DNA from 2 places in the Dickeya aquatica genome. Region 2 is predicted to be linked to the other one. Evidence: predicted binding sites of a transcription regulator. Region 2 holds the regulator's gene; the other holds the start of a gene.

Region 1 (7,474 bases), 1.2 Mb from region 2:
AGCAAAATTGACGTCGGTGGATTGACCAAAAGCGATGCTACGCCAGACGGGCGTGGCATCCTGTGTGGCGGCAAGCGCTGTATTAGACCCCAGAAGTAGCATTGAATTAAGAGCGACAGTGAGTAGCCCCGAAACAGCATATTTCATGTTTTCACCATTATTCTTTGTTATTGAACGCCGCATTATGTCAAAAAATGAAACACTGTTTCTTTTGCGTGCTTCACAAACCGAACAGCCGTGTGGATGTGAGGGTATTTAAATCAGCCATGAGAATGTGAGCAAAAACAGGCTCCCGGCCGGTTTCTGATTACCCAAATCCCCACGTATTGGATACACTCTCATGCCAGAGGTTTTTCAAGCCGGAGCGGCCTTGAGGCCCCATTTTTCGCTGAAAAATATGTAGTAATCCGGTGCGATAACAGGTTTACTTTCGTTCGCCCTCATGTGCAGGGCTCCATTCCGTTTTAAGTCAGGATGCCTATGTCTAACAGTTCAATGAGCGTGGTTATTCTTGCCGCAGGCAAGGGAACCCGCATGTATTCCAGCCTTCCTAAAGTGCTTCACCCTCTGGCAGGAAAACCGATTGTCCAGCATGTGATTGATGCTGCGCTCAACGTGGGTGCCGGGCGCATTCACCTGGTTTATGGACATGGCGCAGAGCTGATTCGCCAGACGCTGACCGATGCCTCGTTGCACTGGGTGTTGCAGGCCGAACAACTGGGTACCGGTCATGCGGTGCAGCAGGCAGCGGATGATTTTGACGATAACGAAGACATCCTGATCCTCTACGGCGATGTTCCGCTGATTTCACCGGCGACGTTACAGCGCCTGGTTGCCGCGAAACCGCAGGGCGGCATTGGCCTGTTGACCGTCGATTTGCCCGATCCAACCGGTTATGGCCGCATTGTGCGGGATAATGGCGAGGTGGTCGGGATTGTTGAGCATAAAGATGCCAGTGAGCAGCAGCGTGCCATTACAGAAATCAATACCGGAATTTTAGTCGCCGGTGGCCGTGACCTGAAACGCTGGTTAAGCCAGCTCAATAACCATAACGCACAGCGTGAATACTACCTGACGGATATTATCGCCATGGCCGCTCAGGAAGGAAACCGGGTGGTCGCGGTGCAGCCATCGACGCTGAGTGAAGTGGAAGGGGTAAACAATCGCCTGCAACTGGCGACGCTGGAGCGCACTTTTCAGCGCGAACAGGCTGAACGGCTGCTGCTGGCAGGCGTCATGCTGATGGACCCGGCCCGCTTTGACCTGCGCGGAGAGCTGGTGCACGGCCTTGATGTGACCCTTGATGCCAATGTGATTCTGGAAGGCCGGGTCACGCTCGGCAACCGGGTGAAAATCGGCGCTGGGTGCATCATCAAAAACAGCGTGATTGGCGATGATTGCGAACTGAGCCCCTACTCGGTTGTTGAAGATGCGGTGCTGGACGCGCGCTGCACCATCGGCCCGTTTGCCCGTCTGCGCCCAGGCGCTGTGCTGGAAGAAGAGGCACATGTGGGCAACTTCGTCGAAATGAAAAAGGCGCGCCTGGGTAAAGGGTCGAAAGCCGGTCATCTGACCTATCTTGGTGATGCGCACATTGGCTCCGGCGTGAATATCGGCGCGGGCACGATCACCTGTAACTATGACGGTGCCAACAAACACCAAACCGTGATTGGCGATGATGTGTTTGTCGGGTCGGATAGCCAGCTGGTTGCACCGGTGACGATTGGCCGTGGCGCGACCATCGGCGCGGGGACTACCGTCACCCGTCATGTTGGTGAAAATGAACTGGTGATAAGCCGCGTGAAACAGACGCACATTGCGGGCTGGAAACGCCCGGTGAAGAAAAAGTAACCGTCTCATGCCCGAGGCGCGCAGGCCCGTCAGGGTTAGCGCGCTCCTCTGGCTGATGATGATAACGTTTGGTCTGGGCTTATTACCGTTGAGCCCAGACCAAAACATAATAAAACCCCGCTTTCTACAACGGCTCGGGGAACCCGGAATCAACCGGAATAATCAGGTCTAAAGACATCGCGGTGACACAATATGTCACGTTTACAGGAATACAACCGATGTGTGGAATTGTTGGCGCTGTCGCGCAACGAGATATAGCTGAAATCCTGCTGGAAGGGCTGCGCCGCCTTGAATACCGGGGTTATGACTCTGCCGGTCTGGCGGTGGTGGGCCATGATGGGCAGGTTTCACGCCTGCGTCGTCTGGGTAAAGTGCAGGTGCTGGCGCAGGCGATGGAAGAACACCCGCTGACCGGTGGCACCGGGATTGCGCATACCCGCTGGGCAACGCACGGTGAACCGTCCGAGCATAATGCGCACCCGCATGTGTCTGGCCATATTACCGTGGTGCATAACGGCATTATCGAGAATCACGAACCATTACGTGAATTGATGGTGTCGCGTGGGTATCAGTTTACCTCTGCAACCGACACCGAAGTCGTTGCCCATTTGGTGCATTGGGAGCAACAGCAGGGCGGCTCACTGCATGACGTGGTGCAGCGTGTTATTGCGCAATTGCGCGGTGCTTACGGCATGGTGCTGCTTGATAGCCGCGACCCCAGCGTATTGGTTGCCGCCCGTTCCGGCAGCCCACTGGTGATTGGCCGGGGCGTCGGGGAGAACTTTATCGCCTCAGACCAGCTGGCACTGTTGCCGGTAACGCGCCGTTTTATCTTCCTTGAAGAAGGCGATATCGCGGAAGTTACCCGCCGCACGGTACGCATCGTCGATCGTCACGGTAAAGAGGTGCAGCGCGAAGAGATAGAATCAAACGTGCAGTATGACGCTGGCGATAAAGGGGCCTACCGTCACTACATGCAAAAAGAGATTTTCGAGCAGCCGCTGGCCATCAAAAACACGCTCGAAGGGCGCTTTAGCCACGGTGAAATTCATCTCTCAGAGCTGGGGCCTAAGGCCGAGGCGCTGCTGGCAACGGTGCGACATATACAGATTATTGCCTGCGGTACGTCATACAACGCGGGCATGGTGTCGCGCTACTGGTTTGAGTCGCTGGCGGGTATTCCTTGCGATGTGGAAATCGCCTCCGAATTCCGTTATCGCAAACCGGCGGTGCGTGAAAACAGCCTGATGATCACCTTATCGCAATCCGGTGAAACGGCTGACACGCTGGCAGCGTTGCGTTTGTCAAAAGAGCTGGGGTATCTCGGTTCGCTGGCGATTTGCAATGTGGCGGGCTCCTCACTGGTGCGTGAATCAGACTGGGCGCTGATGACCCGCGCCGGGGCTGAAATCGGTGTTGCTTCCACCAAGGCTTTTACTACCCAACTGACGGTGCTGTTGATGTTGGTGGCGCGTATTGGCCGTTTGCGCGGGATGGCGGCAGAGGTTGAGCGTGAAATCGTGCAGGCGTTGCAGGCGCTGCCCGCCCGTATAGAACAGATGCTGTCACAGGACAAGCTTATCGAATCGCTGGCAGAAGGCTTCTCTGATAAACACCACGCGTTGTTCCTCGGCCGTGGCGATCAGTACCCGATTGCGATGGAAGGCGCGCTTAAGCTCAAAGAGATTTCCTACATCCACGCAGAAGCGTATGCCGCAGGCGAACTGAAACACGGCCCGCTGGCGCTGATTGATGCTGATATGCCAGTCGTTGTGGTCGCGCCTAATAACGATTTGCTGGAAAAACTGAAATCCAACATCGAAGAAGTGCGCGCGCGCGGCGGTGAAATCTATGTGTTTGCCGACGAGCAGGCCGGGTTCACGTCTGACAGCGAGATGATGAAAATCATCCAGTTGCCGCATGTTGAAGAGTTCATCGCGCCTATTTTCTACACGGTGCCGCTACAACTGCTCTCTTACTATGTGGCGCTGATTAAAGGCACCGATGTTGACCAGCCGCGTAACCTGGCGAAATCGGTAACGGTGGAGTAAGGTTTGCCGGTGACTGAGCGAAGAGCGTGATTCTTCGCCTGGCATAAAAAAGCCCTGATTTAATCTCTCAGGGCTTTTCTTTTTTACATTAAATACGAGGTAGTCATGATATTTTATGGATAATAGTTAACATATTAACTTTGATTTGCCTTTAATATTGTTGATATCTCTTTTTAGACATTCAATTTGATTCGTTAATGCTTCGTTTTTGTTTTCTAATTTTTTTATTCGATCCATCATTTCATTAATATCCCTTATTGTAATATTGGTTTGGGAAATTTTATCGCCATTACCTGCGGATAGCAGTTGCTCTCTGTCAAATGGATTGGAATCAAAGGCATTTGTTATAAATGGAGCACATAATAATGTGCTGGCTATTATAAATTTCTTGGCTGCGTGCATACATTGAACTCCTTTTAGTATTAACACGCTTTTACTTTACTGCTGTAATTAACGCCCTGCTAATCAGAGAAATCTGTCTTTTCTGTTATTTTTATTTTTACGCAAGAGTACATGGTTTGTAACAGAATCGCCCTGCCTGCGGTATAGCGTTTAATCGGGTTTTCTAATTTTGGACAGTATGCTATTTAATAAAAGCCATGTTGTGGTTGAGAGGTGAAAGCCGCATGTGTTAAGAACAGCGTGTTTTCAAAACAGTGTGTTTTCCTCAGCCTCTTTACCCTCTATTTACCCTCTCTTTTCCCCGCTCTTGTTGAGGGACGCGCGTGTCGCCAACTGTCCCTGATGTGCCTGTCACATAACTGTCATATTTCATACATTTTACTGTCACCGAATTGACCTATTTTCTCTTCCAGCAAATGACATTGTGATCGCGCACACGCTGCGGATGACACCTCTACCGATTAAACAATAGCTCCGGGTCTACACGTCTAGGTATCCCACAGGAGGGATTATGAAACTCATGCGTACCACTGTTGCCAGTATCGTTGCTGCAAGTTTTTCTCTGACGGCGGTTTCTGCTTTCGCCGCAGCAAATCTCACTGGTGCAGGTGCGACATTCCCCGCTCCGGTTTATGCCAAGTGGGCAGACTCTTATGAGAAAGAGACCGGCAATAAAGTGAACTATCAGGGCATCGGCTCCTCCGGCGGCGTGAAACAAATTACCGCCAAGACCGTCGATTTTGGCGCGTCCGATGCTCCGCTGGCCGATGACAAGCTGGCGCAAGATGGCCTGTTCCAGTTCCCGACCGTGATTGGCGGTATCGTACTGGCGGTTAACCTGCCGGGTGTGAATGCCGGTGAACTGACTCTGGATGGCAAAACGCTGGGTGATATCTACCTGGGGAATATTAAAAAATGGAACGATGCGGCCATCGCTAAACTGAACCCTGGTGTGAAACTGCCGGATCAGGATATCGCGGTGGTGCGTCGTGCCGATGGTTCTGGCACTTCTTATGTGTTCACCAGCTATTTGGCGAAAGTGAACAGCGAGTGGAAAGAGAAGATTGGTGCCGGTAACACGGTGAACTGGCCGACCGGTCTGGGTGGTAAAGGCAATGACGGTATCGCTGCGTTTGTTCAGCGTCTGCCGGGGTCTATCGGTTATGTCGAATACGCCTATGCCAAGCAGAACAATCTGGTGTACACCAAGCTGCTCTCTGCCGATGGCAAAGCTGTCAGCCCGACGGAAACTTCATTTAGCAATGCGGCCAAAGGGGTGGACTGGAGCAAGTCGTTTGCACAAGACCTGACTAACCAGAAAGGGGCGGATGCATGGCCTATCACGTCAACCACCTTCATCTTGCTGCACAAAGAGCAGAGCAAACCGGAGCAGGGCACCGAAGTGCTGAAGTTCTTCGACTGGGCCTACACGAAAGGCGATGCACAGGCGAAAGCGCTGGATTACGCCACCCTGCCTAAAGATGTGGTTGCTCAGGTTCGCGCTGCATGGAAAGCACAAATTAAAGACAGCAGCGGTAAAGCACTATACTGATTGCAGTCGGTCAGGAACGGTTGAGTCAGTCTCCTGAGGTGGATAAACCGCAATCGGTCTATCCACCTCCGACGTTGATAGCGCCGCCTGATTATCTGAAAGACGCAGTTATTTGAAAAACGCCGTTATCTGAAAGAAGAGAGACGTATGGCTGACGATAAGCCAACAACTATAGCGGATATACCTGTAGGCAAAACCATTACCCCGCCGGGAAAACAGGGCGATATCCTTTTCGGGGCGCTGGTCAGACTGGCGGCCCTGCTGACGTTACTGCTGCTGGGCGGCATTATCGTCTCACTGATGTTCGCCTCCTGGCCGAGCATCAAAACTTTCGGTTTTTCTTTCCTGTGGAACAAAGAGTGGGATGCGCCTGCCGGGCAATTCGGTGCGCTGGTGCCGATTTACGGCACGCTGGTGACGTCGCTTATTGCCTTGATTATCGCCATTCCCATCAGTTTCGGTATTGCGCTGTTCCTGACGGAACTGGCACCCGGCTGGCTGAAGCGTCCGCTTGGGGTGGCGATTGAGCTGCTGGCGGCAATCCCCAGTATTGTTTACGGCATGTGGGGGTTGTTTGTTTTTGCTCCGCTGTTTGCCAAATATTTCCAGCAGCCGGTCGGCAATGTGCTCTCTGGCATTCCGCTCATCGGTTCGCTGTTTTCCGGCCCGGCTTTCGGTATCGGCATTCTGGCCGCCGGGGTCATTTTGGCCATTATGATAATCCCTTATATTGCCGCTGTGATGCGCGATGTGTTCGAGCAAACGCCGGTGATGATGAAAGAGTCGGCGTATGGCATCGGTTGTACTACGTGGGAAGTTATCTGGCATATCGTGCTGCCGTTTACCAAAAATGGCGTGATTGGCGGCGTGATGCTCGGGCTTGGCCGGGCGCTCGGTGAAACCATGGCGGTGACCTTTATCATCGGTAACACCTACCAGCTCGACAGCGTTTCGCTCTACATGCCGGGTAACAGTATTACCTCGGCGCTGGCCAACGAATTTGCCGAAGCGGATACCGGGCTGCATACCGCCGCGCTGATGGAGCTGGGCCTGATCCTGTTTGTGATTACTTTTATCGTGCTGGCCTGCTCGAAGCTGATGATTATGCGTCTGGCGAAAAATGAAGGAGCACGCTGATGGCAAGCATTGGCATTGAAACCCATTCCGATACGCTGGAAACCCGCCGCAAGATGCAGGCGTGGCGTCGTCAGAAAAACCGTATTGCGCTGTTTTTATCCATGTTGACGATGGCATTTGGCCTGTTCTGGCTGGTGTGGATCCTGATGTCTACCGTCACCCGAGGCATTGATGGCATGTCGCTGTCGCTGTTTACCGAAATGACGCCGCCCCCCAATACCGCAGGCGGTGGGCTGGCCAACGCGATTGTCGGTAGCGGGTTACTGATTGTATGGGCCACATTACTGGGCACCCCGCTGGGGATTATGGCGGGCGTCTATCTGGCGGAGTATGGTCGTAAATCACTCATTTCTGAGGTTATTCGCTTCATTAACGACATTCTGCTGTCTGCGCCGTCAATTGTGGTTGGGTTATTCGTCTACACGCTGGTAGTAACCAAAATGGAGCACTTCTCCGGCTGGGCGGGCGTAATTGCACTGGC
Region 2 (7,474 bases):
ATAGGCGTGTAAAATTTCCGCGCCATTCTGTGCGCCCGGCACCAGAGAACCACTAAAAGACCCCAGATAAAACAGGCTCAGGTACACCAGCGTTAAACCGATACCGGCAATGAGCCCGGCCAGAACGGTATAACGTGTCAGCAAACCGGCATCATTCACGCCACGGGAACGGGCAGCGTTGACAATAACAATCCCGAACACCAGCGCGCCGAGGGTATCCATCGTCAGGTAACCATTGACAAAACCGCTTGAAAACGGCACCTGCTGATAGGCTTCGGTTGCCGGTGCTGATGTACCTGCCGGCCACAACAGCGCCGCAATACCCAGCACGGTCAACGCCAGGATTTTCACCGGAGCCAGAACATGCCCTACGGTATCGAGCAAACGCCCTGGGTAGAGAGAGATGGCAATCACGATAGCAAAATAGACGAGACTGTAGATAAGCAGCGGGGTGGCACCCGCACCTATCAGTGGCGCAATACCCACTTCAAAAGAGACAGTTGCCGTTCGCGGTGTGGCAAACAGCGGCCCGACAGCCAGATAACACACGGTCGCCAGCAATACACCGGCTTTTTTGCCAATCGGGCTACTGAGCGAATCAATTCCCCCGCCCACGCGCGCCAGCGCTATCACCGTCAATACCGGCAGGCCAACGGCGGTTATCAGAAAACCGAATGCCGCAATCCAGACGTGTTCTCCCGCCTGCTGCCCGACCATAGGCGGGAAAATAATATTGCCAGCACCGACAAACAGGGCAAAGGTCATAAAACCCAGTGCCACGATATCTTTGGAAGTTAAACGATGACTCATATGTATGTTGTTGTTGCCTGTAAAAAGGGTGTTGCCGGTCAAACCGGGCGTCAAGCAAGCGCACGCTAAAGCAGCACGCTCGTGCGATGTGCAGGTTTATAGATGTGAGGATTTATTGCACAGCGTTAATGGGGGCTAAGTAAAACGTTTATAGCGATAAAAGGCAATACGTGATCGGTAAAGCAGGATATTAATCTAAATTTAAAATAAAAAAAGGTTTATGCTGTTGTCATTTTAATAACAATCTATACATGATTTGTGCATAAACGCGCTTTTCAGTGCAAAAGATAACCCCACAAAACCGCTATAGAACAATAATCAACCATATTAAAAACTTATTGAAATAAAAAACGCCGGTATGCAAAACCGGCGTTATAAAAATACCTTTCCAGATTAAGAGAGGATCACGCTGACCAGACCTGATCGGCTATCTCCACGACCCGTTTCAGCTTGGCCCATTGTTCTTCCTCTGAAAGGGTATTGCCCTCTTCCGTTGAGGCAAACCCGCACTGTGGGCTCAGGCATAATTGGTCAAGCGCAACATAGCGTGCAGCCTCGGCAATGCGGGCTTTTACCGCGTCAGCGGATTCTAACGCACCGGTTTTTGTCGTTATCAACCCTAGCACCACTTTCTGGTGGCCTGGCTTAATAAACCGCAGCGGCTCAAAGCCTCCCGCACGTTCGGTGTCATACTCCAGAAAGAACGCATCTACCTTAACGTCACCAAACAGCGTTTTCGCCACCGGCTCATAGCCCCCTTCAGAAATCCAGGTAGAACGGAAATTCCCGCGGCAGACATGCAAGCCCACTACCAGATCGTCCGGTTTGCCTTCAAGCGCTTTATTCAGCACGTTTGCGTAAGTCTGGCACAGGAAATCAGGATCATCGCCACGCTCGCGAATCTGGCGTTTCTGATCTTCGGAGCACAAATATGCCCACACGGTGTCATCCAGTTGCAGATAGCGGCAGCCCGCATCGTAAAATGCCCGGATGGCATCACGCCAGGTTTGCGCCAGATCGTCAAAATAGTCAGCCAGATCAGGGTATACCGTGCTGTCTATCACTTTGCGACCACCGCGAAAATGCAACACACTCGGGCTCGGAATGGTCATTTTCGCGACCGCATCACCGGCAACACGTTGCAGAAAGCGGAAATCCTCCAGCATCGGATGCTGTGGATTAAAACTGACTTTCCCCGTCACCTTTACGCCACGGGCTTTAGTTTGTACACCAGTGAACTGAATGCCCTGCTCGGCTTCATAACGCTCGACGCCGTTCAGGCTGTCAAAAAAGTCAAAATGCCACCAGGCACGACGAAATTCACCATCAGTCACCAGTTGCAGACCGGCTTCACGCTGCAACGCTACCGCGCGCTGAATCTCTTTATCTTCTATCTGGCGCAGCGCAGTGGCATCAATTTCTGCGGCCTGAAGCTGCAAACGCGCCTGCTTAATCGCCGCCGGGCGCAATAAACTGCCGACCACATCGGCGCGAAAAGGGGGAATAGCTTGTGTCATGTCTGTCGTGCTCCCTTGCACATCAAACGATGTGGCATGCCTTGAAGCGAAATACCGGTTTCGCTTACGCCTGCCCATCAATTAATTTCTAAATGAAATAGTTACGCACTTGAATTTTTCAGCCATCCAGATGGCTAATATGGGTTCATCGTGTCATGCAGACGCCGCAATCACAATGGAAGAATTTTCACTGCGGATGAAAAAAATTCACGTTGCTGTCGATTCGCTCACGACAACACCAGAAAAACCGCAGAGAAATGCGGCGTGATTCTGGCGTATTAAGGAAGAGAGGGTTCAGAGAGGGCCAGTTGCTGGCGAATCTGCTCACGCGTAGCCTCTGGCAGCGGTAAATACCCGTCCTGACTGACCAGTGCCTGCCCCTGTGGCGACAACACGCGCCCCAGAAAGGCCGCCGTCAACGGCTCCAGTGGCCTGCCGGGCGCTTTATTGACGTAGATATAGAGATAACGCGTGTAGGGATAACGGCCGCTACGGATAGTCTCCGCTGTCGGCAACACATAGTCATCGGCCTCACCGTAGGCCAGCGGCACCACGCGAACGCCGCTGGCACGAAACCCGATACTGGCATACCCAATCGCATTCACCGAGGCAGCAACCGCCTGCACCACCGAAGCTGAGCCGGGTAACTCATTGACCTGTGATAAAAAATCCCCACCGCACAGTACCTGCTGCTTAAAAAAACCATAAGTCCCCGACGCCGAATTACGCCCATAACGCAATAATGAACGCTGCTGCCAGACACCAGACAACCCCAGTTCCTGCCAGCGTTGCACCGCTTTGCTGGCCCCACAGCGCCGCGTAACAGAAAAAATGGCATCCAGCTGGCGCAATGTCAGGCCCGGCAGAGGGTTATCCTGATTAACCAGCACCACCAGCGCATCCAGTGCGACCGGTACTGCCGTTGGCGGGTAGCCATAGTGTTGTTCGAATAGCTCAATTTCGCTGCTTTTCATTGCCCGGCTCATTGGGCCAAGCTGCGCGGCCCCGGCCGCCAACGCCGTGGGAGCCGATGACGAGCCAGCGGCCTGAATTTGCACATTCACGCCGGGGTAATGCTGCGTGAAATCCGCCGCCCAGAATGTCATCAGGTTTGCCAGCGTATCAGACCCGGCGCTGGAGAGATTGCCTGCCAGCATCGACGGCGGGGCAGCAATGCCACACAGGCTTAACAGGCACAACAGCAAGACAGACAAACGGCAGGTCAAACTCATCGGCAATTTCCATTAGAAGACAGCGGCTATTCTCGGCACAGCGGCAATGACAATCAAGCCCTGCCGCTGCCGGCGACGGTTTCATCACTGTGGATTGGTGGCGTTTTGATTCAGCACTGAGCGAACCAGCAACCGGTTTGGCAGGGTGAATAAAAAGCGGGAGCCAGCACCTTGTTCACTGATAATTTCCAGACGGGAATCATGATGACCCAGCGCATGTTTGACGATAGCCAGCCCTAACCCGCTGCCACCGGTTTGGCGCGAGCGTGCCTTATCCACACGGTAAAAACGCTCTGTCAGGCGGGGAATATGTTCCGGTGCAATGCCCGGCCCGTTATCACTTACCTGAAACTCTGCCCCCTGCGGTGTTTGTTGCCAGCACACTTCGATACGTGTCCCTGATGGCGTATGGTTCACGGCGTTATACACCAGGTTCGAGACGGCGCTGCGCAACTGCTCTTCATTACCAAACACTTGCAGCTGTTCGTTGACACGAAACACAATTTCATGCCGCCCCTGACTGAGGGTTTCTGCCTCTCGCCTGAGCAAGCGCAGCATCAATGGAATATCCACTTTCTCGGTAAGATCAATCGCTGCGGCAGCTTCAATACGCGATAACGTTAACAACTGGCGCACTAACCCATCCATACGGCGAGTCTGCTCTTGCATGGTGTGCAGGGCTTTGGTTTGTAACGTGCCCTCAAGCGACTCGTCGCTCATCATCTCCAGATAGCCCTGCAATACCGTGAGCGGTGTACGTAACTCGTGGCTGACATTAGCAAAAAAGTTGCGCCGTGCGCCTTCCAGTTGGTGCATCTGCGTCACATCCCGCGCCACCATCAGTAATTGGCCTTCGGAATAGGGCATCACACGAAATTCCACATGGTGGGCATTTTTCAGCGTCAGCGTCAGCGGGCGGCTAAACTCCTGCTGTTGCATGTACTGGGTAAATTCAGGATAACGCAGCAAATTGAGGATATTCTGGCCATTATCCTCTGGCCAGCGAAAACCCAGCAGATGTTGTGCCAGCCGGTTACACCAGATAATACTGCCCTCTTCTGTGGTGATGACCACAGCATCCGGTAATGACTCAGCCCCGCTGCGAAAGCGCTTTATCAGCAAGGCCAATTCTCGCCGCCGCCGCCGGTTACGCAGTTGCATTTGATACAGGCCATAAAAAAGCGGCTCCCAGCTCCAGCGGCCAGGCGGCGGCGTCATGCTGCGATCCACCCATAACCAGTAGGACAAACGCAGTTGGTTATAAAAATTCCAGCACAATGCACTGATGACCGAGGCCAGCAAAAACCAGGGCAGATAGCCGATAAACAGCCCTAACAGCAGACCGGGAAAACAAAAAAAAGCCAGCTCCAGCGCCAGCTTTTTCCAGGATAAACGTTCTAGCACGACCGACGTTCTCCACCAAAGGCGCGATTAATAGCGCGTTGAGAAACGGTATCCGGTACCCCGAACAGTCTGTACCATCTTGTCATGCCCGCTGGTTTCCAGTGCTTTACGCAGGCGGCGGATATGCACATCAACAGTACGATCTTCAACATACACGTTAGTGCCCCAGACATGATTGAGCAACTGCTCACGGCTGTATACCCGTTCTGGGTGCGTCATAAAAAAATGCAGCAGCTTGAACTCGGTCGGCCCCATATCCAGTGCATGATCTTGTGTTGTCACACGGTGCGAGGAAGGGTCAAGGCTGAGTCCGCGCATTTCAATAACTTCCTCCACCGCCATCGGGGAGATACGGCGCATCACCGCCTTGATCCGCGCCACCAGTTCCTTGGGCGAAAACGGCTTGGTGATATAGTCGTCAGCCCCCACTTCCAGCCCGCGTACCCTATCTTCTTCTTCCCCCCGGGCGGTAAGCATCATCACCGGAATGTCTCGGGTCAGCGCTTCGCGTTTCATGTGCTTAATAAATTGCAAGCCAGAACCACCGGGCAGCATCCAGTCCAGCAACACCAGTTCAGGGTAAGGTTCGGTCAGCCGGGTAACGGCGCTGTCATAATCCTCAGCCTCAACCGGCTGATAGCCGTTCTGCTCCAGCACAAAGCACACCATCTCACGAATCGGTGCTTCATCTTCCACCACCAAAATACGTCTTGCCATATCAATCCTGCCGTTAATCGTCACGGGTAGCATGCGGTGTGCATTATGCGTCAGTTTTATGACAGATTTATGAAAAATCCAGCCCCGCCCTGCTCACTTGCCCTCGGCTCATGGCGTGGCAACCTGGCGCGAATATCGTGGTCATCACATCCCCACTATCAGCCTGCATATCCGGCGCAAACATGGAAAACCGCTCGCAAAGCGGGCAAATCCACCCTGTTCAGGCAAGATATTAAAGGACATGCCCTAAACTGACTGCCTATAATCGCCGATGATAAGAACACGGCGTATCGTCAGGCGCTTTAAACGGCACCGTAAAAACAATGACACCGTCAGAACAAAATGGTTAGCGCCACTGTCGTTACACCTTGTTGCCCCCGAGCCTTGGCAGCAATAAGGTGTGGTTTGTACTCACCTGCAGGGAGTCACATGCGAATTATTCATACGTCTGACTGGCATCTCGGTCAGTACTTTTACACCCGCAGCCGGGCACCTGAACATCAGGCGTTCCTGCACTGGCTGGTTCGCCAGGTAGAACAGCATCAGGCTGACGCATTAATAGTAGCAGGCGATGTGTTCGATAACGGCACACCGCCCAGTTATGCCCGCGAAATGTATAACCAGTTTGTGGTAGCCCTTCAGCCTACCGGTTGTCAGGTCATCATCACCGGTGGTAATCACGACTCCGTCGCCACGCTGAATGAATCCCGCTCGCTGCTCGCCTGCCTGAATACCCAGGTGATTGCCGGCTTTGATGGCGATATCCAGGAGCACATCTTAGTACTGAATAATCGTGCCGGTGAGCCTGGAGCCATTTTGTGCGCGATACCGTTTCTGCGTGCCCGCGATCTTTTGGCCAGCAAAGCCGGGCAATCCGGTGAGCAAAAACAGCAAGCGTTACAGGATGCTATCGCCAGCCATTATCAAGCGTGCTATCAGCATGCTTGCACGCTACGAGCAACGCTTGGGGAACATTTGCCGATTATTATGACCGGGCACCTCACCACGGTGGGCGTTGCCACCTCAGATTCGGTGCGTGATATCTATATCGGTACGCTGGATGCCTTTCCTGCACAAGCTTTCCCCCCGGCAGACTATATTGCGCTGGGTCACATCCACCGGCCACAGCGGGTCGCGCAATGTGAGCACATTCGTTACAGCGGCTCGCCTATCGCACTGAGTTTTGATGAGCTCAACCACGAAAAATCCGTGTATCTGGTGCATTTTGAACAAGGGAAACTACAGGATGTCAGCACCTTGCCCATCCCGGCAGAACAGCCGATGCAACTGGTGAAAGGCAATCTGGCGGAAATCGAGCGGCGACTGGCCAGTTTTCGTGACTATCAGGGTGAAAAGCCGGTCTGGCTGGATATTGAAATCGCCACGCAGGATTACCTCAGTGACATACAGCAGCATATTCAAACGCTGACCGCCTCTGTGCATGTCGATGTGCTGTTGCTACGCCGGGCGCGGGAACAGCAGCAGCAAATGCTGGTACAGCTCGACACCGAAACGCTCGATGAACTGCAACCGACCGAAGTCTTCGAACGCAGGCTGGCACAAGAAGCTGAACTTGATGACGAACGTCGGCAGCGGCTGCGCAACCTGTTTGGTCAGGTGTTGCAGGACATTGACGAACAACGTCAGGAGGCGGGCGCATGAAAATCCTCAGTTTGCGGCTGAAAAACCTCAACTCCCTGCAAGGCGAATGGAAAATCGATTTCACGCGCGAGCCTTTTGCCAGCAACAGTCTGTTTGCCATTACCGGCCCAACCGGTGCCGGAAAGACAACAT

What was found. Region 2 encodes PhoB, which activates phosphate uptake and scavenging genes when phosphate is short. Its sites were predicted from a motif close to CTGTCATAAAACTGNCNNAT; they were not measured.
Region 1: pstS (phosphate ABC transporter substrate-binding protein PstS) is a predicted target of PhoB. The motif match lies at 4,653-4,672, and genes of this name have one in related genera.

What each region holds. Positions count from the first base shown of each region.
Region 1 covers NZ_LT615367.1:4,481,429-4,488,902, reverse strand. Annotated here, with positions in the region: gene pelX (pectate disaccharide-lyase PelX) at 1-147, opposite strand, end outside; gene glmU (bifunctional UDP-N-acetylglucosamine diphosphorylase/glucosamine-1-phosphate N-acetyltransferase GlmU) at 481-1,851, shown strand; gene glmS (glutamine--fructose-6-phosphate transaminase (isomerizing)) at 2,070-3,902, shown strand; gene DAQ1742_RS20305 (hypothetical protein) at 4,029-4,304, opposite strand; gene pstS (phosphate ABC transporter substrate-binding protein PstS) at 4,816-5,856, shown strand; gene pstC (phosphate ABC transporter permease PstC) at 6,004-6,993, shown strand; gene pstA (phosphate ABC transporter permease PstA) at 6,993-7,474, shown strand, end outside.
Region 2 covers NZ_LT615367.1:3,240,654-3,248,127, forward strand. Annotated here, with positions in the region: gene brnQ (branched-chain amino acid transport system II carrier protein) at 1-810, opposite strand, end outside; gene DAQ1742_RS14755 (cobalamin-independent methionine synthase II family protein) at 1,215-2,327, opposite strand; gene DAQ1742_RS14760 (PstS family phosphate ABC transporter substrate-binding protein) at 2,606-3,559, opposite strand; gene phoR (phosphate regulon sensor histidine kinase PhoR) at 3,644-4,963, opposite strand; gene phoB (phosphate response regulator transcription factor PhoB) at 4,991-5,680, opposite strand; gene sbcD (exonuclease subunit SbcD) at 6,110-7,342, shown strand; gene DAQ1742_RS14780 (SbcC/MukB-like Walker B domain-containing protein) at 7,339-7,474, shown strand, end outside.